Regions from separate parts of the Pseudomonas sp. JE3303 genome, predicted to be linked through region 1. Evidence: predicted binding sites of a transcription regulator. Region 1 holds the regulator's gene; each other region holds the start of a gene.
What was found. The regulator sigma-54, encoded in region 1, starts transcription at its own class of promoters, with help from an activator protein. The targets are predictions, from matches to a motif close to ANTGGCATNNANNTTGCTNT.
Positions count from the first base shown of each region.

Region 2: a site for sigma-54 is predicted at 3,816-3,835, ahead of nirB (nitrite reductase large subunit NirB). Genes of this name have one in related genera too.
Region 3: a site for sigma-54 is predicted at 3,289-3,308, ahead of flgB (flagellar basal body rod protein FlgB). Genes of this name have one in related genera too.

Region 1 covers NZ_JBWGIF010000002.1:155,595-163,484, reverse strand. The annotation lists gene AC0ZZU_RS04180 (KpsF/GutQ family sugar-phosphate isomerase) at 148-1,122, shown strand; gene AC0ZZU_RS04175 (KdsC family phosphatase) at 1,122-1,646, shown strand; gene lptC (LPS export ABC transporter periplasmic protein LptC) at 1,655-2,227, shown strand; gene lptA (lipopolysaccharide transport periplasmic protein LptA) at 2,214-2,738, shown strand; gene lptB (LPS export ABC transporter ATP-binding protein) at 2,739-3,464, shown strand; gene AC0ZZU_RS04155 (RNA polymerase factor sigma-54) at 3,636-5,129, shown strand; gene hpf (ribosome hibernation-promoting factor, HPF/YfiA family) at 5,208-5,516, shown strand; gene ptsN (PTS IIA-like nitrogen regulatory protein PtsN) at 5,529-5,993, shown strand; gene rapZ (RNase adapter RapZ) at 5,995-6,849, shown strand; gene AC0ZZU_RS04135 (HPr family phosphocarrier protein) at 6,869-7,141, shown strand; gene AC0ZZU_RS04130 (ZIP family metal transporter) at 7,229-7,890, opposite strand, start outside.
Region 2 covers NZ_JBWGIF010000009.1:256,508-264,397, reverse strand. The annotation lists gene AC0ZZU_RS15160 (molybdopterin-dependent oxidoreductase) at 1-3,669, shown strand, start outside; gene nirB (nitrite reductase large subunit NirB) at 3,967-6,525, shown strand; gene nirD (nitrite reductase small subunit NirD) at 6,525-6,887, shown strand; gene pcaQ (pca operon transcription factor PcaQ) at 6,959-7,890, shown strand, end outside.
Region 3 covers NZ_JBWGIF010000014.1:28,184-36,073, reverse strand. The annotation lists gene AC0ZZU_RS19625 (hypothetical protein) at 85-273, opposite strand; gene flgE (flagellar hook protein FlgE) at 282-1,643, opposite strand; gene flgD (flagellar hook assembly protein FlgD) at 1,674-2,372, opposite strand; gene flgC (flagellar basal body rod protein FlgC) at 2,389-2,832, opposite strand; gene flgB (flagellar basal body rod protein FlgB) at 2,836-3,243, opposite strand; gene cheR (protein-glutamate O-methyltransferase CheR) at 3,415-4,242, opposite strand; gene AC0ZZU_RS19595 (chemotaxis protein CheV) at 4,293-5,222, opposite strand; gene flgA (flagellar basal body P-ring formation chaperone FlgA) at 5,291-6,043, shown strand; gene flgM (flagellar biosynthesis anti-sigma factor FlgM) at 6,197-6,508, shown strand; gene AC0ZZU_RS19580 (flagella synthesis protein FlgN) at 6,556-7,020, shown strand; gene AC0ZZU_RS19575 (flagellar brake protein) at 7,104-7,847, shown strand; gene AC0ZZU_RS19570 (MFS transporter) at 7,887-7,890, opposite strand, start outside.

The DNA.
Region 1 (7,890 bases):
CCGACGCAGGTGCGCCCCAAGACCGTCACCGCACTCGTTCAGCGCGGCGACGGCCACCGGTGACCAAGGTGTGACAATGACAAGGTGAGGGTTTCTCACATTGTCGCTATAATCGGCGACTTTTCATCAGGCAATCCTTTTTCCGCTATGAGCCAATCCAGCGAGCTGATCCAATCCGCCCAGCGCACCCTGCGCCTGGAACTCGAAGCCGTAGAAGGCCTGAAGGCCCGTATCGACGCCAGTTTCGTGAAGGCGTGCGAGCTGATCCTGGCCAGCACTGGCCGCGTCGTGGTGGTCGGGATGGGCAAGTCGGGTCATATCGGCAACAAGATCGCCGCGACCCTTGCCAGCACCGGCACGCCGGCGTTCTTCGTGCACCCGGCCGAAGCCAGTCATGGCGACATGGGCATGATCACCCGTGACGATGTCATCCTGGCGCTGTCGAATTCCGGCAGCACTGTCGAGATCATCACCCTGCTGCCGCTGATCAAGCGCCTGGGCATCAAGATGATCAGCCTGACCGGCAACCCGGACTCGCCGCTGGCCCAGGCCGCCGAGGCCAATCTCGACGCCCGCGTGGAGCACGAGGCCTGCCCGCTGAACCTTGCGCCCACGTCGTCGACCACGGCGGCACTGGTGCTCGGCGATGCGCTCGCGATCGCCCTGCTCGAAGCCCGCGGATTCACCGCCGAGGACTTCGCATTCTCGCACCCGGGCGGTGCCCTTGGCCGCCGCCTGCTGCTCAAGGTCGAGAACGTGATGCACTCGGGCGCCGAACTGCCCCAGGTGCAACGCGGCACCCTGCTCAAGGACGCCCTCCTTGAAATGTCTCGCAAAGGTCTGGGCATGACCGTCATCGCCGAGGCCGACGGACGGCTGGCCGGCATCTTTACTGACGGCGACCTGCGCCGCAGCCTGGACCGGAACATCGATGTGCACACCACCCGCATCGAGGAAGTCATGACGGTCCATGGCAAGACAGCACGCCCCGACATGCTCGCTGCCGAGGCATTGAAGATCATGGAAGACCACAAGATTGGCGCGCTGGTCGTGGTCGACAAGGCCGACCTTCCGGTCGGCGCCCTGAACATGCATGACCTGCTACGCGCCGGAGTAATGTGATGAACGACGAACTGATGCAACGCGGCAAGGCGATCAAGCTGGCAGTCTTCGATGTCGATGGCGTCCTGACCGATGGCCGCCTGTACTTTCTCGAGGATGGCAGCGAGTTCAAGACCTTCAATACGCTCGACGGCCAGGGCATCAAGATGCTCATGGCCTCGGGCGTGACCACGGCGATCATCAGCGGGCGCAAGACTCCGGTGGTAGAGCGGCGCGCCAGGAACCTGGGCATACCGCACCTGTTCCAGGGCCGCGAGGACAAGCTGGTGGTGCTGGACGGGCTTCTGGCCGAACTCGATCTAAGCTATGAGCAGGTCGCCTACCTGGGCGATGATCTCCCGGACCTGCCGGTGATCCGCCGCGTGGGCCTGGGCATGGCCGTAGCCAGCGCCGCCCCCTTCGTACGCCAGCATGCCCACGGTGTTACCCTGGCCCGCGGCGGCGAAGGTGCCGCGCGCGAGTTCTGTGAACTGATCCTGCAGGCCCAGGGCAACCTGGACGCCGCCAACGCCCATTACCTGTAGAGCCAGACATGTTCAGCAAGAAAATCCGCACCATCGCGCTTTTCAGCGTGATTACCGCCCTGCTTGTGGCGGTCGGCTACTGGAACATCAGCCCGGAGAGCTTCCTCGACAAGCCGGTGGCGCAGGTGGACGAGAGCGCGATCGACTACTATGCGGTCAACGCCCATACCGTGCAGTTCATGCCGGACGGCAAGCTGCAGTACGAGATGACCGCCGACAAGGTCGAGCACCTGAAGGCCAGCGAAGTCACCCTGCTCACCACGCCGGACCTGCATCTGTATCGCGGCACGGAGTTCCCGTGGCATGTGCAGAGCGAACGCGCCGAGGTCAACCCCGACGGCACCGAGGTGGAGCTTATCGACTCGGTACGGGTCGCCCGCATCGACGAAAAAAAGCGCGAGATGATCATCACCAGCTCCCGCATGACCGTATTCCCGCAGAAGCAATATGCGCAAACCGAGCAAGCCGTTAGAATCGACGGCGCCGGTGGCACCACTACGGGCAATGGAATGAAAGCGTATTTGAAAGACGGCAGGATGGACCTGCTGTCCAACGTAAGAGGACAGTATGAGGCTCGTTAAAACCCTCCCTTTTTTGCTCAGCCTGAGCGCAGCACTGGGAAGCGCGAGCGCCTGGGCCCTGCCAACCGACCGTGACCAGCCGATCCGCATCCAGGCCGACAACGCGCACCTGGATGACAAGCAAGGCGTGGCCACCTACACGGGCGATGTCATCATCACCCAAGGGTCGATGAAGATCACCGGCAATACCGTGACCCTCACCCGCGCCGCCAACGGCGACATCGACGTGGTCACCTCGGTGGGCAACCTGGCCTACTTCGAGCAGCAGCAGAGCGCTGCCAAGCCCGACAAGATGAAAGGCTGGGCGGTCACCATCCAGTACCAGTCCCAGAAAGAGCTGGTGATCCTCACCGACCGCGCCAAGGTCGAGAACGAGGGCAATACCACCGAAGGCGAGAAGATCGTCTACAACACCCAGACCCAGGTGGCCACCGCCGGCCGTGGCGGCAACGTGACCACGCCGCGCCAGCGTATCGACATGGTGATCCAGCCGAAGAAGAAGGCCGAGTAAATGGCGACCCTCAAAGCCCAGCATCTGGCCAAGAGCTACAAGAGCCGGCAAGTCGTGCGCGATGTCAGCCTGTCGATCGACAGTGGCCAGATCGTCGGCCTGCTTGGCCCCAACGGCGCCGGCAAGACCACCTGCTTCTACATGATCGTCGGCCTGGTGCAGGCTGACCAGGGCCGTGTGCTGATCGATGACCTGGACGTCAGCCACCAGCCCATGCACGGCCGCGCCAAGGCCGGTATCGGCTATCTGCCGCAGGAAGCGTCGATCTTCCGCAAGCTTTCGGTAGCCGACAACATCATGGCGATCCTCGAGACCCGCAAGGACATCGATCGCGACGGCCGCCGCAAGGAGCTGGAAAGCCTGCTGCAGGAGTTCCACATCAGCCATATCCGCGACAACCTGGGCATGAGCCTGTCCGGCGGCGAGCGCCGCCGTGTCGAGATCGCCCGCGCCCTGGCGACCGCTCCGAAGTTCATCCTGCTCGACGAGCCCTTTGCCGGTGTCGACCCGATCTCGGTCGGCGACATCAAGCAGATCATCCATCACCTCAAGGCCAAGGGGATCGGCGTGCTGATCACCGACCACAACGTCCGCGAGACTCTGGATATCTGCGAAACTGCATACATCGTCAACGATGGCCAACTGATCGCCGAAGGCGACGCTGAAACCATCCTGGCGAATGACCTGGTCAAGGAGGTTTACCTGGGCCACGAGTTCCGGCTCTAGGTCAGGTTGGCCTGGGCACTGGCAATCCGGCTGGTTTACGGCTTAATTGTTACAGTGCTCTAGGCAAACGCTCCAATTTCAGGCATATAACTTGCTTAAAATTGGCGCTTCGGCGCCGCTGTGTAGTGGATGGCGCATGTGCGCCGGCGAATAAGGTGTTAAGCCCCTGCCATGAAACCATCGCTCGTCCTAAAAATGGGCCAGCAACTGACGATGACCCCGCAGTTGCAACAGGCCATCCGTCTGCTCCAGCTCTCGACCCTGGACCTTCAGCAGGAAATCCAGGAAGCGCTGGAGTCCAATCCCATGCTCGAACGCCAGGAAGACGGCGAAGATTTCGACAACAGCGACCCCATGGCTGACAACCCCGAAAGCAAGCCGCCTGCCGAAACGCAGGAGACCAGCTTCCAGGAGAGCGCGCCTACCGTCGAAAATCTCGAGGAGGGCGACTGGGGCGAGCGCATCCCCAACGAGCTTCCCGTCGACACCGCCTGGGAAGACATCTACCAGACCAGCGCCAGCAGCCTGCCCAGCAACGACGATGACGAGTGGGACTTCACCACCCGGACCTCGGTTGGCGAAAGCCTGCAGAGCCACCTGCTATGGCAGTTGAACCTGGCGCCCATGTCCGACACCGATCGGCTGATCGCGGTGACGCTGATCGACTGCATCAATCCCCAGGGCTACCTGGAAGAATCCCTGGAGGAGGTCTGCGCCTCCTTCGACGCCGAACTGGACATCGAGCTGGACGAAGTGGAAGCCGTGTTGCACCGCATCCAGCAGTTCGAGCCCGCTGGCATCGGCGCGCGCACCTTGAGCGAATGCCTGTTGCTGCAACTGCGCCAGCTGCCTGCGAAGACGCCGTGGATGGCCGAGGCGCAGCGCCTGGTCAGCGAGTTCATCGACTTGCTCGGCGGGCGCGACTACAGCCAGTTGATGCGCCGCATGAAGCTCAAGGAAGATGAACTGCGCCAGGTCATCGAACTGGTGCAGAGTCTCAATCCGCGCCCAGGTTCGCAGATCGAGTCGAGCGAGCCCGAGTACGTGGTGCCCGACGTGATCGTGCGCAAGGACAGCGAGCGCTGGCTGGTGGAGCTGAACCAGGAGGCCGTGCCACGGCTGCGGGTCAACCCGCAATACGCAGGCTTCGTGCGCCGCGCCGACACCAGCGCCGACAACACCTTCATGCGCAATCAGCTGCAGGAGGCCCGCTGGTTCATCAAGAGCCTGCAGAGCCGCAACGAGACGCTGATGAAGGTCGCCACGCAGATCGTCGAGCACCAGCGCGGCTTCCTGGACCACGGCGACGAGGCCATGAAGCCATTGGTGCTGCACGATATCGCCGAGGCGGTGGGCATGCACGAGTCGACCATTTCGCGCGTCACCACGCAAAAATACATGCACACTCCACGCGGCATTTACGAGCTGAAGTACTTTTTCTCCAGCCACGTAAGTACTTCAGAAGGCGGTGAATGCTCGTCCACGGCGATCCGCGCGATCATCAAGAAACTGGTTGCGGCCGAAAATCAGAAAAAGCCATTGAGTGACAGCAAGATCGCTGGTTTACTGGAGGCACAAGGCATCCAGGTAGCCCGTCGCACCGTCGCCAAGTATCGCGAGTCTCTCGGCATCGCACCGTCGAGCGAACGCAAGCGACTGATGTAGCCCCCGGATGTGCCACCGCGGTTCAGTGGCAGGTGCAACACCTGCCTCTATTGCACGGGCAACAAAAGGAGAAGCTGTATGCAAGTCAACATCAGTGGACACCATGTAGAAGTCACCCCTCCCCTGCGCGACTATGTCGAGCAGAAGCTGAAACGGCTGGAGGGTCACTTCGACAAGATCACCAACGTGCAGGTCATCATGAAGGTCGAGAAGTTGCAGCAGAAGGTCGAAGCGACCCTGCAGATTCCCGGCGGTGAAGTGGTAGCCAATGCCGAGCACGAAGACATGTATGCAGCTATAGACGCCCTTACCGACAAGCTCGACCGCCAACTGAAAAAACACAAGGAAAAACAGCAAAGCCTGCTGCAAGGTGCAGCTGCTCGCTGATCCCGCTCATCCATGATCCGACTTGAATCCATCCTGACCCCCGGCCGCTCCCTCGTGAACGTGCCGGGCGGCAGTAAAAAACGCGTGCTCCAGGAAATCGCCACCCTGATCGACAGGGAAGTGCCTGACCTCGACATGCAAGACGTCTTCGAAAGCCTGTTTGCCCGGGAGAAACTCGGTTCGACAGGTTTTGGCAATGGGATCGCCATTCCGCACTGCCGCCTCAAGGGCTGTTCGACGCCTGTCAGTGCCTTGCTGCACCTGGAAGCGCCGATCGACTACGACGCCATCGACGGCGCTCCGGTAGACCTCCTGTTCGTATTGCTGGTCCCCGAAGCCGCCACCGATGCTCACCTGGAACTGCTGCGCCAGATAGCCAGCATGCTCGATCGCAAAGAGGTTCGCGAACGCCTGCGAGCCGCGACCAGCAGCGAGGCCTTGTACCAGGTTGTCCTGGACGCACAGAACGAGCACTAACATGCGCCTGATCATCGTCAGCGGCCGGTCCGGCTCCGGCAAGAGTACCGCCTTGGCGGTGCTGGAGGACAATGGCTTCTACTGCATCGACAACCTGCCCGCCGGGTTGCTGCCGCAGTTGGCCGAGAACGCATTGATCAATACCGAGCTGCAACAGCCCAAGGTGGCCGTGTCCATTGACGCGCGCAACCTGCCAAGCCACCTGACGCGCTTTCCCGAATTGCTCGAGGACGCCCGAAGTCGGCATATCCAGTGTGACGTGCTGTACCTGGACGCCGACGAGGACGTGCTGCTGAAGCGGTTTTCCGAGACGCGCCGCCGCCACCCGCTGACCAATGCCAATCGTTCGCTGGCCGAGGCGATCACGGTTGAAAGCGAGCTGCTCGGCCCCATCGCCGACCTTGCCGACCTGAAGATCGACACCACCAACCTCAATCTCTACCAGCTGCGTGACTCCATCAAGCTGCGTCTGCTCAATCAGCCAGAGCCCGGCACGGCGTTTCTGGTCGAATCCTTCGGCTTCAAGCGTGGCATGCCTGTCGACGCCGACCTGGTGTTCGATGTCCGCTGCCTGCCCAATCCTTACTGGAAACCTGAGCTGCGCGATCATTCCGGGCTTGAACAGCCGGTAATCGACTACCTGGCTGCCCAGCCGGATGTCGAGGACATGTACCAGGACATCTCTAGCTACCTGCTCAAATGGCTGCCGCGCTTTGCCGCGAGCAACCGCGCCTATGTCACCATTGCCATCGGCTGCACGGGCGGGCACCATCGATCGGTCTACCTCACCGAACGCCTCGGCCAACTGCTGCAGCAATCCTTGAAAAACGTCCAGGTCCGCCACCGCGACCTCTAGCCAACAGGACCGCCCCACGATGCCCGCCCGTGAAATCACCATCATCAACAAGCTGGGGCTTCACGCCCGGGCGGCGGCAAAGTTCGTCGGCGTGGCCGGACGCTTCCCCTGCCAGGTAAAGGTCGGCCGCGCGCCCGACAACCTGGTCGACGGCAAAAGCATCATGGCCGTCATGATGCTCGCCGCAGGCAAGGGCACCCAGGTGCACCTGCAGACCGAGGGCGAGCAGGACGATGATGCGCTGATGGCGTTGATCGAGCTGATCAACAACAGGTTTGATGAAGGGGAGTAGCGGTTTACCCTGCCCCCACCGCATAGCCCGGCTCTCGCCGGGGCGCAGAAAGACCGTAGTGTGCGATAGCGGCAGGGAGCACCGACCTCAAGACATCGCCGTGTCCATCACCATCATCAGGCAGAAGCCGATGCACAGCCCGAGGCTCGCCAGGCGGTGATGCCCGTTGCTGCGGGATTCCGGGATGATTTCCTGGGTTACCACCAGCAGCATTGCGCCAGCCGCGCAGGCCAGGCCCAAGGGCAACAGCAGCTCCGCGATATTGACCAGCCAGGCGCAGATCACTGCGGCCAGCGGCTCGACCAGGCCAGACGCAGCGCCGATCAGAAAGGCCTTGAAGCGCGACATCCCTGCCCCGGCCAGTACCAGCGCGATCACCAGGCCCTCCGGCACATCCTGCAGGGCGATGCCCATGGCCAGGCTGTCAGCGTCGGCCATGCCACCCCCCGCCGAAACGCCGATAGCCATGCCTTCGGGAATGTTGTGGGCAATGATGGCGATCACGAACAGCCAGATGCGCGCCGCGATCACCGGCTGTTCGCCATTGCCCACCAGCGCTTCGGGTGAAGCGCCGGAGACCTTGAGATCGACGAGAAACAGGCACAGCGCACCAGACATCAGCCCGAAGCTGATCAGCCCACCCGCGCCCCAAGGGCTGAAGCCAATGGACTGGGCAGCATCAAGGCCGGGGATGATCAGCGAAAACGCGGTGGCGGCCAGCATGACTCCCGCCCCGAATCCCAGCAGGG
Region 2 (7,890 bases), on a different contig from region 1:
CGCACCCGGCATGTCGAGTCCAATTCACGCCTGTGCATGGCCAGCGCCGGCAGCGGCTACAAGCTGTCGCTGGGTGCCGACGGACCGCCCGGCAGTTACCAGGACTTCGAGCATGCCGAGGTCTTCCTGGTGATCGGCGCGAACATGGCCGACTGTCATCCGATCCTCTTCCTGCGCCTGCTCGACCGGGTCAAGGCGGGGGCGCGCCTGATCGTCGTGGATCCGCGGCGCAATGCCACGGCGGACAAGGCCGACCTGTTCCTGCAAGTGCGCCCGGGCAGTGACCTGGCGCTGCTCAACGGCCTGTTGCACCTGCTGCACCAGAACGGTCACACAGACACTGGCTTCATCGCCCGCCACACCGAAGGGTGGGAGGTGATGCCGGAGTTTCTTGCGGACTACACACCCGCGCGGGTGGCCGAGCTGACCGGCCTTGCAGAAGCCGATATTCGCCAGGCCGCTGCCTGGATCGGAGAGTCCAGGGACTGGATGAGCTGCTGGACCATGGGTCTCAACCAGAGCATCCACGGCACCTGGCACAGCAACGCGCTGTGCAACCTGCACCTGGCCACCGGCGCGATCTGCCGTCCGGGCAGCGGCCCGTTCTCGCTCACCGGCCAGCCCAACGCCATGGGCGGGCGCGAAATGGGCTACATGGGGCCGGGCCTGCCAGGGCAACGCTCGGCATTGCTCGACAGCGACCGTGCCTTCGTCGAGCAGCAGTGGCAGCTTGCCCCGGGCAGCCTGCGCGCCGAAGGCGGGGAGGGCACGGTGGGGCTGTTCCAGCAGATGGCCGAGGGCCAGATCAAGGCCTGCTGGATCATCTGCAGCAACCCGGTGGCCAGCGTCGCCAACCGCCAGCAGGTGATTGACGGCCTGCAGCAGGCCGAGCTGGTGATCACCCAGGACGCCTTCCTCGACACCGAGACCAACCGCTACGCCGACATCCTCTTGCCCGCCGCGCTGTGGGCCGAAGGCGAGGGCGTGATGATCAACAGCGAACGCAATCTCACCCTGATGCCGCGAGCCGTCCCCGCGCCAGGCGATAGCCTGCCCGACTGGCAGATCATCGCGCGCATCGCGTGCGCCATGGGCTACGCCCAGGCATTTACTTACGCTGACGCCGAAGCAGTGTTCGACGAGATCCGGCAGTTTCACAACCCTGCCACCGGCTATGACCTGCGCGGCATCGACTATGACCAGCTGCGCGAAAAACCGCGCCAGTGGCCCAGCGCGCCGGGCCGCCAGGACGACCGCAGCCCCCTGCGCTACTGCAACGACGGCATCAGCCAGACGCTGCTTGAGCACGACGGCCAGCGCCCCGTTCTGGCCTTCCCGACCCCAAGTGGCCGTGCGCGTTTCTTCGCCCGGCCGTGGATGCCGCCGGCCGAGCTGCCCGACGATGATTTCCCGCTGGTGCTCAACACAGGCCGTGTCCAGCACCAGTGGCACACCTTGACCAAGACCGGCAAGGTGCCCTCGCTGAACAAGCTCGATCCCGGTCCCTTCGTCGAAATCCATCCAGACGACGCTGCCCGCCTGGGCATTGCCGACAAGGACCAGGTGGCGATCCGCTCGCGCCGCGGCCAGGCGGTGCTGCCCGCCAAGGTGAGCCCCCGCGTGCTGCCGGGCAACTGTTTCGCCCCATTTCACTGGAACGACGTCTACGGCGAGCAGCTGGCGATCAATGCCGTGACCTGCGATGCCGTCGACCCGCTGTCACTGCAGCCGGCCTTCAAGCACTGCGCCGTGGCCCTGAGTCGGGTCAGCGGCGAGCGCATCGATACCCTCGAACTTCCCCCGGAACCCTCGTCGGAGCCTGCCACCATGCCGACCGCTACCCTGTCCCGGCTGCTGGGGCTGGACGCACTGCCCGTGCCCCAGCTCGCCGCCGCCGAGCAGCATTACCTGCAAGGCTTCCTGCTTGGGCTGGCACAGGCCGAGGCACGCGGCACGGGCGTGCCGAGCCTGCCTGCCAGTGCACCCTTGGCCCCGAGCAGCCGTCTGTTCGTCGATGGCCTGCTGGCGGGTCTGCTGGCCCAGCCGCACACGCGGGTGGAAACCCCGGCGCAGGCACCGCACCGCGTCCTCTGGGCTTCTCAGACCGGCAACGGCGAAGCCCTGGCCGAACGCTGCGCCCAGCGTCTTCGTGAGTCGGGCCTGGCGGTGGAGCTCAGCTGCATGGAGGCGGTCAGCCCGCGCCAGTTGCAAGGCGCGGCCAGCGTGCTGCTGATCGCCAGTACCTTCGGCGACGGCGACGCCCCCGACAGCGGCGCGGCGTTCTGGCAGGCGTTGCAGGGGGAGGAAACCAGCCACTGCAGCGACCTGCCGTACGCGGTGCTGGCGCTGGGTGATTCCAGCTACGACCAGTTCTGCGGCTTTGGCCGGCGCCTCGACCAGCGCCTTGCCGAACTGGGTGGGCAGCGCCTGTTGCAGCGTGTCGAGTGCGAGCCGGACTTTGATGAAACCTTCGCCCAGTGGCTGGACGCGCTGGTGCCAGCACTGGGCCAGGCGCGGGCGCCGCTGGCCGAGGCAGCGCCTTGCGCAGCCACGCCCGCCGCCCCGGCCTGCAGCAAGCACCAGCCCTGGCACGCGCCCTTGCTGGAGAACCGCCTGCTCAACGCCCCCGGCGCGATCAAGGAAACCCGCCAACTGGTGTTTGACCTGGCCGGCAGCGATTTCACCTATGAGGCCGGCGACGCCCTTGGCGTCTGGCCACGCAACTGTCCGTCCCTGGTGCAGGAGCTGCTTGGCCTGATGCAGCTCGACGGCCACGCGCCGCTCGAGCTCAAGGACCTGCCTGCGATGCCGTTGGCCATGGCGCTCGAAACACATCTGGAGATCGCCCGCATCACCACCCCGCAGCTCGAAGCGTTCAGCCAGCATCCCGATGCCGCTGACCTGCGCCGGCTGCTGCAGCCCGAGCACAAGGCCGAACTCAAGGCCTGGCTGTGGGGGCGTCAGCTCGCCGATGTGCTGCGCGAATTTCCACAAGCATTGCCGCTCGCTACGTGGCTCAAGCTGCTCAAGCCCCTGCAGCCGCGGCTCTACTCGATCAGCTCCAGCCCCAAGGCGCATCCCGGGCAGGTGCACCTCACCGTGTCGACGGTGCGCTATGGGCAGCGAAAAGGTGTGTCCTCGACCTTCCTGGCCGACCGCGCCGAGGATCTGCGCGTGGCGATCTTCCCGCAGCCGTCGAAGCATTTTCGCCTGCCCGAGGACGACGACGTGCCGGTGATCATGGTGGGGCCCGGTACCGGCATTGCGCCGTTTCGTGCGTTTCTGGAAGAGCGTGCGGCACGCGGGGCGGCCGGGCGTAACTGGTTGTTCTTCGGTGAGCAGCGCGAGGCCTGCGACTTCTATTACCAGGACCAGTTGCAGGCCTGGCAGGCCAGCGGGCACCTGCGCCTGGACACCGCGTTTTCCCGCGACCAGGCGCAGAAGGTCTATGTCCAGCAACGCATGCTCGAGCAGGGCGCCCAGCTGTGGCGGTGGCTGGAGGAGGGGGCCTACTTCTATGTGTGTGGCGATGCCGAGCGCATGGCCAAGGACGTCGATGCCGCATTGCGCCAGGTCGTGGCCGAGCACGGCGGGATGAGTGCCGAGGCCGCCGCCGCGTATGTCGCCGAGCTCGGCAAGGCCAAGCGCTACCGGCGCGATGTGTACTGAAAAATGCCCCAAGACAGGGAGCGGTGCACCACGATGGTACGAATCTCTGGATGTGTGCCCGTGAATTGGGTCCATTTCGGACATGTCCGCCCGCACGCCAGCAGCGGCACCACAGCGTCTCCCCAGTACCTGCGCAATGAGCATTAGTTGGCACGCTCCCTGCTTTATCCATCCCACAACGGCCCCGCCGGTCAACGACGATCGACACTCGGGCCCATAACATGATGAACACCAGGCAAAGGCGCCTGGAGCTTCGGCTCCAGGCGTTTTTTTTTGCACCGTGATTGAGGACCGCCCATGAACGCAATCGCCAAAGGCCTGCAGCGCCAGAAACTGATCATCGTCGGCAACGGCATGGTCGGCCACCACTGTGTCGAACAACTGATCGAGCGCGGCGCCCTGGCGCGCTTCGAACTGCGCATCTTCGGCGAGGAGCGCCAGCGTGCCTACGACCGCGTGCACCTGTCCGAGTACTTCGGCGGCAGCGACGCCGAGGCCCTGGCCATGTGCGAGCCCGGTTTCTACGACGCCAACGGCGTGCACCTGCACCTGGGCGAAGCCGTCATCGAAATCGACCGCGAACGCCGCGAGGTGGTCACCCCGGAAGGCCGCTACGCCTACGACCAATTGATCCTGGCGACCGGCTCCTACCCCTTTGTGCCACCGATCGAAGGCTCCAGCGGCAACGCACGCCTGGTCTACCGCACCCTCGACGACCTTGATGGCATCCGCGCCGCAGCAAGTGATGCCCGCCGCGGCGTGGTGGTCGGCGGCGGCCTGCTCGGCCTGGAAGCGGCCAACGCGCTCAAGTCCCTTGGCCTTGAAGCCCACGTGGTCGAGTTCGCTCCGCGGCTGATGCCCGTGCAGCTGGACGGGGAGGGCGGTGCCGCCCTGCGTGCCCAGATCGAAGCCTTGGGTGTGGGTGTTCACCTGTCGCGCGCCACCCAGTCGATCAGTGCAGGCGAAGACTACCGCTACCGCATGAATTTCGACGGCGGCGAGCATCTGGAAGCCGACCTGATCGTGTTCTCCGCCGGCATCCGTCCGCAGGACGCCCTGGGCCGCAGCAGTGGCCTGGAGGTCGCTGCCCGTGGCGGCGTAGTGATCGACGGCGACTGCCGCACCAGCGATGGGAATATCTATGCCATCGGCGAATGCGCCTCCTGGAACGGCAGCGTGTTCGGCCTGGTCGCGCCCGGCTACAGCATGGCCCGCAACCTCGCCGCCTTGCTGATGGGCGAAACGGCCACGGCCTTCACCGGCGCCGACATGTCGACCAAGCTCAAGCTGCTCGGCGTCGACGTCGGCTCCATCGGCGATGCCCACGGTGCCACGCCCGGTTCGCGCAGCTACCGCTTCATCGACGAAGCCAACGCGTCCTACCGCCGCCTGGTGGTCGATGCCAGCGGCAAGCGCGTGCTCGGTGCGGTGCTGGTCGGCGACAACAGCTATTACGATACGCTCCTGCAATACGCCCAGAACGGTATCAAGCTGCCGACCGACCCTGCCGCGCTGATCCTCCCCCAGGGCGGAGGCGCCCCGACCCTGGGCGCCGACGCATTGCCCGACAGCGCGACCATCTGTTCCTGCCACAACGTCAGCAAGGGCGCGGTCTGCGCGGCCATCGACAGCGGCTGCGGCGATCTAGCCGCCGTCAAAAGCTGCACCAAGGCCGCCAGCGGTTGCGGCGGCTGCGCGGCCTTGCTCAAGCAGGTCTTCGAGCACGAGCTCACCGCCCGCGGCGTCACTGTCGACAAGAGCCTGTGCGAGCACTTTGCCTACACCCGCCAAGAACTGTACGCACTGGTCCGCGTCGAGGGCATTCATACCTTCGCCGATCTGCTCGCCCGTCACGGCAAGGGCCACGTTGGCTGCGCCATCTGCAAGCCCACCGTCGGCAACATCCTCGCGTCCTGCTGGAACCAGCCGGTGATGGATGCCTCGCTGGTGCCGCTGCAGGACACCAACGATACCTTCATGGCAAACATGCAGAAAAATGGCACCTACTCGGTGGTACCGCGGATTCCGGGCGGCGAGATCACCCCGGACAAGCTCATCGTCATCGGCCAGGTGGCGAAAAAGTACGACCTCTACACCAAGATCACCGGCGGCCAGCGCATCGACCTGTTCGGCGCCCAGTTGCACGAGTTGCCGCTGATCTGGGGCGAGCTGATCGAGGCAGGCTTTGAAACCGGCCACGCCTACGGCAAGTCGACCCGCACGGTGAAATCCTGCGTGGGCAGTACCTGGTGCCGCTTTGGCGTACAGGACAGCGTCGCCATGGCCCTGGCCATCGAAGACCGCTACAAGGGCTTGAGGGCACCCCACAAGCTCAAGTTCGCCGTGTCCGGCTGCACCCGCGAGTGTGCCGAGGCACAGAGCAAGGATATTGGGGTGATCGCCACCGAAAAAGGCTGGAACCTCTACGTCTGTGGCAACGGCGGCATGCGCCCACGTCACGCCGAACTGTTCGCCACCGACCTGGATGACGAAAGCCTGATCCGCATCATCGACCGGGTATTGATGTTCTACATCCGCACCGCCGACAAGCTGCAACGCACCTCGGTCTGGCGCGAGGGCCTGGAAGGCGGCCTGGACTACCTCAAGCAGGTGATCCTGGAAGACAGCCTGGGCCTTGGCGACGAGCTCGAGGCGCAGATGCAGCACGTGGTCGACCGCTACGAATGCGAATGGGCCAATGCACTGAAGGACCCGGAAAAACTCAAGCGCTTCCGCACTTTCGTCAACGACCAGCGCAGCGATCCGGACGTGCATTTCGTCCGTGAACGCGGACAGCGCCGGCCCCTGACCGCCACACCCCTGCACCTGATCGCAACCACCGAGGAGGCTGTCTGATGAACCTGTCCAACACCGCTGTAGCCCGCAACCCGCAATGGCGCCAGGTGTGCCGCCAGCAGGACCTGGTCGCCGATTCCGGCGTGGTGGTCTGGCTCGATGGCACGCAGGTCGCGCTGTTCTACCTGCCGGGCGAGCAGCAATCGCTGTACGCCATCGACAACCGCGACCCGCGCTCGGGTGCCAACGTCATCGGCCGCGGGCTGGTGGGTAGCCTCCAAGGCGAGCTGGTGGTCGCCGCGCCGCTGTACAAGCAGCATTTCAGTCTGAGCGACGGGCGATGCCTCGAGGATCCGCAGCAGGAGTTGCAGGTATGGCCGGTGCGGGTCAATGGGCAGCAGGTCGAACTGGCAGTGGCCTGACGGCTTGCCTGGCATCATGGTCAGGGCAGAGAATGCCGGGTTCCTACGCTGATCGCCGGCAAGCCTGACCCATGAACCTCGACACCCGTATCAAGTTTCGCCACCTGCTGTGCTTTCTGGAGATTGCCCGGCAGGGCAGCCTGGCCAGGGCTGGCGACATTCTCGCGATCAGCCAGCCGGCGATTTCCAAGACCCTCAAGGAGCTGGAAACGCTGCTCCAGGCCCGGCTGTTCGAGCGTACCCGCACCGGCGTCGAACTGACGCCGGCCGGCGTGCGCTTCCTGCGTTATGCCGGGCCCAGCGTGCAGGCCCTGCGTGAAGGCGTGAGCAGTCTGCGTGGCGAGGCAGGCTTGCCCACGCAGGTGCGCATCGGCGTGCTGTCGACGGTCGAAGGCCTGCTGATGCCCGAGGTGCTGTGCCGCCTGCACCGGCGCCATGTTTCCCTGGTGGTCAGCGTGGTCACCGGAGCCAGCGCACACCTGCTGGGGCAACTGCACCTCGGGGAGCTGGAACTGGTTGTCGGCCGCATGACCGATAGCCCACAGATCCAGGGCCTGTCCTTCGAACACCTGTACAGTGAATCCATGACCCTGGTTGTACGTCCCGGGCACCCCTTGCTCGAACGCCAGCCGCTGGAGCGTCAGCGGGTCGCGGACTTTCCGCTGGTGTTGCCCCTCGCGGGCACGACGATTCGACAGCATGCTGACAGCCTGTTCGTGCAGTGCGGCATTCAACTCCCAGCCCAGCGTCTCGAGACCTTGTCGCTGGCATTGAGTCGGCGCTATGTGCTGGGCAGCGATGCGGTGTGGGTCGCGCCGCGTGATGCGGTACTGATCGACCTGGGGCAGGGGGGATTGTGCGAGGTTGACCTGGGGGTGCGGGAGCCGGGTGGGTCGGTGGGCATCTGCAGCAATGCGGCGGTGGAGCAGGGGGTCCCGGCCCAGTGGGTGTGTCAGGTGTTGCGGGAGGTGGCGGGGGAGTATCGGGACGGGGTTTATCCGTG
Region 3 (7,890 bases), on a different contig from region 1:
CCCCGTGAATACGGGGCTTTCAGCATGCGGGCGGCAAACCCGACGTCGTAATTACGGCGCCGGCTTGCCGCTGGCGGCAACAGATCAGCGGTCGCGACAGCCGCCGTTGGTGTATGGGCCGGCGAAACGCTTCCAACCCTCGCCCGGGGACCACTGCGAACAGACCAGGCGCCCATCGGCCTGGCTTTCCCACCGGTACCAGGGAGCCGTGCCGGCGTGGGCCTGGAGCAGGAAAACGGTGGCCGCAAGAGCGACGAGAATGGACCTGATCATGTTGCCCATCACGCCATCTGGATAACGGTCTGCATGATGGTGCTTTCAGTCGAGATGGTCTTGGCGTTCGCCTGGTAGTTGCTCTGCGCCTTGATCAGCTCGACCAGCTCCTGGGTGAGGTTGACGTTCGAGCCTTCCAGGGTGTTGGATTCGATCGAACCGAGGGTCCCGGTCCGTGGCGCGTCGATGTCGACTGCACCGGACGAGTACGTTTCCTTCCAGCGTGTACCGCCGACCTGCTGCAGACCCTGGTCGTTGGCGAAGCTGGCGACCGCTACCTGGCCAATGGCCCGCGATTGCTGGTTGCTGAAGCTTGCAAACAGGACACCCGTGGAGTCGATGCTGAGGCTCGACAGCACGCCCGTGGCATAACCGTCCTGGGACTGCGATTCGCGCGCGGTCTCGGCATTGTAGGAAGTGGCGCCATTCAACGACAGCTTCATGCCCTCGGCATTGCCGACCGCGCCGTTGGAGCCCCAGGTGCCAGCGGCATTCTGTGCAGCCGGAACCCAACCCGTCATGGTGAACACACCACTGGCCACGGAGAACGAGGAGCCCGCTGGCAGGCCGGTGCTGTCAGCAGTCATGTTCTTGACGCTGCCATCGCTGTTGAAGCTGATGGTGCCGGTCAGTGGCGTGGTGCTGGAGGGGTCCATCGGATTGCGGCCGTCGATCAGGGTGTAGGTCGACCATTCGTTCGTATCCGTCTTGCGGTAGAACTGCTCCATGGTGTGCTCGTTACCCTGGCTGTCGTAGACCTTGGTCGGGAACGACCGGCTGTAGGTCGTGTCATCGGACGGGTCGAAGGCCTTGTTGGCGACCAGGGTGCCGGTGCCGGTGCCATCGTCGACCTGCAGCGGGATGGAATCGGCCGACGAGTTCAGGTTGATGCCCTGGGCGATCCGCGTGGTGGCCTTGGGGTCGATTGCCGAGGTGTCGATCTTCAGGTCCGTGAGCACGTCCTTCTTGATCACGCCGTTGGTGTCGGCGCCGTAGCCTTGCAGGCGCAGGCCGTCGGAGGTCACCACATAGTCGTCCTTGTCGGTCTGGAAGGCACCTGCGCGGGTGTAGCTGCGCGAGCCGCCGTCACTGAGGACGAAAAAGCCCTGCCCCTGGATGCCCATGTCCAGCACGTTGCCAGTGGTGCCCATGTCACCCTGGACAAACTGCTGCGAAACGGCGGCCAGGCGCACGCCGTTGCCGATGGCATTGTTGCCGGCGCCCAGGCGGTTGGCACCTGCGTACACGTCGGCGAACTCGGCGCGCGACGATTTGAAACCGGTGGTGCTGACGTTGGCAATGTTGTTGCCGGTGACGTCCAGTTGCTTGTTGGCTGCGTAGAGACCGCTAAGGCCGACGTTGAAAGACATGTACTGCTCCTTTTGCCGTTTTGATCGGCCTTAGATTCCGATGGTTTGCACTTTGGACAGGGCGACCTGGCCGAGACCTGCGAGGTTGAGCATCATCTCGCCACCCGTCTGGCTGATGGTGACGCTGGTGACAGCGGCCGGCAGCAGGGTATTCATCTGCATCGACTGGCCATCGACGGTAGTCGTGGCGGTGAAGGTGTAGCTGCCCGGATCGACTGCCTCGCCATTGGCGTTGGTGCCGTCCCAGATGAACTGCGCGTTGCCGGCGGCTTGCGAGCCCATCTCGATGGTCTTGACGGTGTTGCCGCTCGCATCCTTGACGGCCACGCTGGCCGAGTCGATGGACTGCGGGACCACCACCGAGCCGGTGAAGCTCTTGGTGGTATCGACCACTGCCGTGTCGTTCTGCACCACCACCGACCGGCCTACCAGGGAAGAGGCCTGCAGGGCCTGGGACGAACCCAGGGAGCTGGTGATGGTGTTCACCGAGTCGTTGAGCGAGGTGATGCCTTCAAGGCTGCTGAACTGGGCCAGCTGGGCGACGAACTCGCCATTGTCCTGGGGCTCGAGCGGGTTCTGGTTCTGCATCTGGGTGACCAGCAACTGCAGGAACGCATCCTTGCCCAAGGCGCTGTTGTCGGTGGTGGCCGTGGTCTTGGAGGTGCTGGTGCTGCCGGAGGCCGCAAGCACGTCACTGAGATTCACACCGCTGGTGCTATCGATTGCCATGGTTTTCTGGTCCTTGTCACTGACCCAGGGTCAGCACTTTCTGCATCATGGTTTTGGCGGTGTTCATCAGCTCGGCGTTGGTCTGGAACGAACGGTTGGCGGAGATCATGTCGGCCATTTCCTCGACGACGTTGACGTTGGGGTAGTAGACGTACCCGTCCTTGTTCGCCGCCGGGTGACTGGGCTCGTAGCGGGCCTCGAGCTCGCTCTGGTCCTCGACGATGCCCATCACCTGCACGCCCTGCCCACCGCCGTCCTGATCCTGGAACAGCGACTGGCTGACGCCTTCCTGAGCCTGCTGGAAGGTGGTGGCGAAGACGGGATGACGGGCACGGTAGGTCTGGTCGATGCTCGACGAGACGGTCTCGGCGTTGGCGATGTTCGAGGCGACGGTATTCAGGCGAGTGGTCTGGGCACTCATGCCGCTACCGGCAATGTTGAAAACGCTGGCAAGGGACATGGATTATTCTCCGCGCAGGGCCGACATCAGCCCTTTGAATTTGCTGTTGAGCAAGGTGAAGCTGGCCTGGAAGCCCATGGCGTTTTCCGCGTAGCTGGCCTGCTCGACCTGCGCGTCCACGGTGTTCTGGTCGAGCGACGGCGCGGTGGGCGTGCGGTACTGCAGGTTCTGGTCGCCCATGCTCAGGCCTTCGGCCTCGATGTGCCGGGAGCTGGTTCGCTCCAGGGCGAAGTGGCCGCCCTGGCGCTTCTCGCTCTCGGCGGCCAGCACGGACGAGAAGTCCATGTCGCGCGCCTTGTAGTTTGGCGTGTCGGCGTTGGTGATGTTGTTGGCCAGCACCTCTGCCCGTTGCCCGCGGAAGTTCAGGGCCTTTTCATGGATGCCGAGTGCGTTGTCGAAGCTGATGCTCATGACGGGGAAACCTTCGGGTTGACCGGAGTATGCGTTGGCAAAGTCTTAGCAAGCCTTGTGCCAACTGATCGAGCCCAGGTTTTCCGCGGGGTTTGGAGCGTTGCCGGGGGCGGCAATGTCAGAAAAGCGGCAAGGGATTACCGCTTGGTGTCAGCAAAGCGGCAATCGGGGTCACTTGGCCTTGTAGATGATTCCCGGACTGCACTGGACCATCTGGTAATGATCCGGCAGGCCGTTGAGCGCTTCGGAAGCGCCAAGGAACAGATACCCACCCGGCTTGAGCGTGCTGTGGATGCGCAGCAGGATGTCCTTCTTCACCTGGGCGGAGAAGTAGATCAGCACGTTGCGGCAGAACACGATGTCGAACTTGCCGAGGCTCGCATAGCTGTCGAGCAGGTTGAACGAGCGGAACTCGACGCGGCTGCGGACTGCGGGCTTGACCGCCCAGCGCCCCGGCGCCTTGACGTCGAAGTAACGCTGCAGGCGTTCTTGCGACAGGCCGCGGGCAATGGCCAGGCTGTCGTACTCGCCGCTCTTGCAGTTGGTCAGCATCAAACCGGACAGATCGGTGGCCACGATCTGCGCACCCATCTTCAACTGGCCCAGATTGCTGCGCTCGAACTCATCGATGGCCATGGAGATCGAGTACGGCTCCTGCCCCGAGGAACACGCCGCCGACCAGATGCGCAGGCGCTGGCCAGGGTTGGCCTTGATCTGCTCTGGCAGCACCCTGTTCTTGAGCACTTCGAACGGATAGGTGTCGCGAAACCACAGGGTTTCGTTGGTGGTCATGGCATCGACCACCTGCTCGCGCAGGCCACTGCGCGGCTGGGCCTGGATGCGCTGCACCAGCTCGGTCAGTGACTTGATGCCCTGCTGCTCCAACAACTTGTTGAGGCGGCTGGAGACCAGGTACTGCTTGTTCTCGCCCAGCAGGATGCCACAGGCTTTTTCCAGGAAGACCCGGAACTGCTCGAAATCCAAATTACCCGTAGACACTGGTGCCGCCTCTCAAATCGTCTGTAGCGCCAAGGAAAGCCCCCTGGCGATTAATGCGTAGCCTTGATGCGGTCGACCACTCGCTGCGCCAGGTCATCCGGCTTGAACTTGGCCAGGAAGTCATCGGCGCCCACCTTCCGCACCATGGCATGGTTGAACACGCCAGACAGGGAAGTATGCAGGATGATATGCAGTTTTTGCATACGAGGGTCGCTGCGAATCTCCGCGGTCAGGGTATAGCCGTCCATCTCCGGCATTTCAATGTCCGAGATCATCATCAGGAACTCGTCTTCCGGACGCTTGCCCTCATCCACCAGCTTGCGCAGGTACTCCAGGGCCTGTCGGCCATCGTTGAGCGCCACCACTTCGACGCCCACGGTCTGCAGGCAACGGCTGACCTGCTTGCGCGCCACCGAGGAGTCGTCCACGGTCAGCACGCGCAGCATCACGGCCTTGTCCTGCACCTCGGCATCGACCACGCCTGCGGAAATCGTCTCCGAGGTCGGTGCCACTTCGGCCAGCACCTTCTCGACGTCGATGATGTGCACCAGCTTGTTGTCGACCCGGGTAACCGCCGTCAGGTAGTGATCGCGGCCGGTGCCCTTGGGCGGCGGATGGATCTCTTCCCAGTTCATGTTGACGATGCGCTCGACCGAGTGCACCAGGAAACCCTGGGTCTTGGTGTTGTACTCCGTGATGATCACGAAGCTCTTGCGCGTCTCTTCCTTCAGACCGGGCAAGCCGGTCGCCATCGACAGGTCGAGGATGGGGATGGTCGCTCCCCGGATATTCGCCACACCGCGCACCACTGGATTGGACCTCGGCATCACGGTCAGGGCCGGGCACTGCAGCACCTCGCGGACCTTGAACACATTGATGCCGTACAGCTGATCGCCATTGAGGCGGAACAGCAGCAGTTCGAGGCGGTTCTGCCCCACCAGTTGCGTGCGCTGGTTCACCGAATCCATAACACCAGCCATGCCTGACTCCTTCAAAACGTTTTGAGCTTGTGTACCAAGTCGGCACGAGGATTGCTTTTTTGAGCGCCATGCACATGAAAACGACATTTTCCCGACGACTGACCCGCACCCTTTCCGGCCTTCTGGCCGTGCTGTGCCTGTGGGCACCCGGTGCGCGTGTCCTGGCCGATGCGTTTACCCTGCCTGAACAGCTTATCGGTGTGACCCAGGGGTTTCTTGAGTTCACCGTCGAAGATTATCTGGCGAGCAGCCAGACCGAGGGCCGATACGAGATCCAGGTCAACACCCTGGACCCGCGCCTGCGCATGCCACAGTGCGCCCAGGAGCTGGACGCAACGCTGGAAAGTCCGGCGCAGCCGATGGGCCGGGTCACGGTGCGGGTTCGCTGCAACAGCAGCGCGCCGTGGACGGTGTTCGTGCCGGCCCAGGTGAAGCTGTACCGCGACGTGGTGACCATGGTCCGTCCGCTCAAGCGCGAAAGCGTGATCGGCGCCGAGGACGTGGCACTGCGTGAACGCGATGTCGGGACGCTCAAGCAGGGCTTCCTGAGCCAGCTCGACCAGGCCGTGGGCATGAAGCTGTTGCGCCCGACCGTGCTGGACCAGGTGCTGACCCCTCAGCACCTCGAACAGCCCGAAGTCATCCAGAAGGGTGACCAGGTCGTGATCACTGCGCGCAGCGGCAGCCTGGCCGTGCGCATGCCAGGCGAGGCCCTGGTCAAGGGTGGCCTGAGCGAGCAGATCCGGGTACGCAACCTCAACTCCAAGCGAGTGGTGAAGGCGCGGGTGATGGGACCCGGCCAGGTCGAGGTGGCAATGTAAGAGAACGCTGGCGATGCGGAACCGCATTTCCTAAACTGTGTCAGAACGTCTTGCGCTGGCTTGCTGTCAGGCGGCTTTGCATTAGCGCCTAAAGTTTCTTTCGGGTTGGCCGAAAACAAGGCAAGCGTCCAGACATCCAGAGGTTTTCTGATCATGGTCATCGACTTCAGTCGTTTGAATAACACCCCGTCCACGGGCGGTGTGCGCAGCACTGCTGCGACCGGTAACGCCGAAAAGACGGGCGAGGCCAAAAGCGCCCCACAAGCCGCCGCTGCAAGCGGAGAAACGGTCTACCTGAGCCCAGAGGCCCAGCAATTGCAGAAGATCACCGACAAGCTGCGTGACCAGCCGGTGGTCGACAGCGCCCGCGTGGCCGAGTTGAAACAGGCCATCGCCGACGGCAGCTACAAGGTCGATGCCGACCGGGTTGCCAGCAAGATGCTCAATTTCGAAGCCCAGCGCTGACCTGAAGGCGCGCTGACTTCAAGGACGCAACACGCCAAGAGCCAGCCATGCACGACACTACCCTGCTGCAATTGATCGAAGACGACATCGCGCCAACGCAACACCTGCTCGAGCTGCTCGAAAACGAAGCAGTTGCCTTGCATGGCCGCGACATGGTGCTGCTGGAGAACATCCTGGCGCGCAAGCAGTCGCTGATCGTCTTGCTTGACCAGCAGGGCCAGCGGCGCAACCACCTGCTCACCAGCCTGGGCCTGACCGCCAACCGCGCGGGCGTGCAGGCAGTGGCCGCGCAGTCGCCAAATGGCGCGCTGATGCTGCAGCAGCTCGATGTGCTTACCCAGCTGATGGACGCCTGCCAGAAGGTCAACGAGACCAATGGCCGGATCATCCAGATGCAGCAGCACGCCACGGCCACCCAGATCCGGATCCTCGGGGGAGACGCGCCGTCGCTCTACGACAGCCGTGGGACCACCTCGCCAATGGCCAAGCCCCGGGCGCTCAGCCAGGCGTGATTAACGCTATTCAAGTCACGGAAGATACTGGCAAAATGCCGTTAATTGCGTGTGTGTCGTTTTTGCCTGGAGATTGAAGACCCGTGTTCACTGAAGCCGATGCTCCGCAACCGCCCAAGGTGCTGGACACTCCTTTGGAAATCGCTGCCAACCTGCGATCGCTGCTCGAGAGCCACGACCCGCTGATCGTCACGTTTCCCGAGCGCAGCCAGCGCTTCCAGAGCTACGTCGTGCACGTCGACCGCGACACCAACAGCTGGGCGCTGGACGAGATGATCCCCCGTGACGGCGAACGTTTTATCGAAAATGGCGAGCCGTTTCGCATCGAAGGCTTCCATGATGGCGTACGCATCGCCTGGGAATGCAACAGCCCACTGACCATCACGCAGATCGACGGCAATCGCTGCTACAGCGGTGACCTGCCGCTGGAAGTCACCTACCACCAGCGCCGCAACGCCTTCCGCGCCGCGTTGAAGCTGTCGCAACTGGTTGATGTCGTGCTTGATGGCAGCCGCCTCAAGGGCACTGGCCCCCTGCGCGGCAAACTGCTGGATATTTCCGCCACCGGCTGCAAGCTGCGTTTCGAGGGCAATATCGAGGACCGCCTGCAACTGGGCCAGGTCTACGAAAAGTTCGTCGCCGGCAATCCGTTGAGCTTGAGCCAGACCATGGTCGAGCTGCGCCACCTGCATTATGAAGAGCGCATCAACACCACGTTTGCCGGGGTTCGCTTCCACAACCTCAACGGCCAGATGCAGCGCAAGATCGAAAGCTTCGTCTACCAGCTGCAGCGCGAAGCGCGCCGGTTCGATCAAGACGACTACTGACAGAAAGACCGCGGGGCAGGCCCTGCCCCGCGGTCATCTTCAG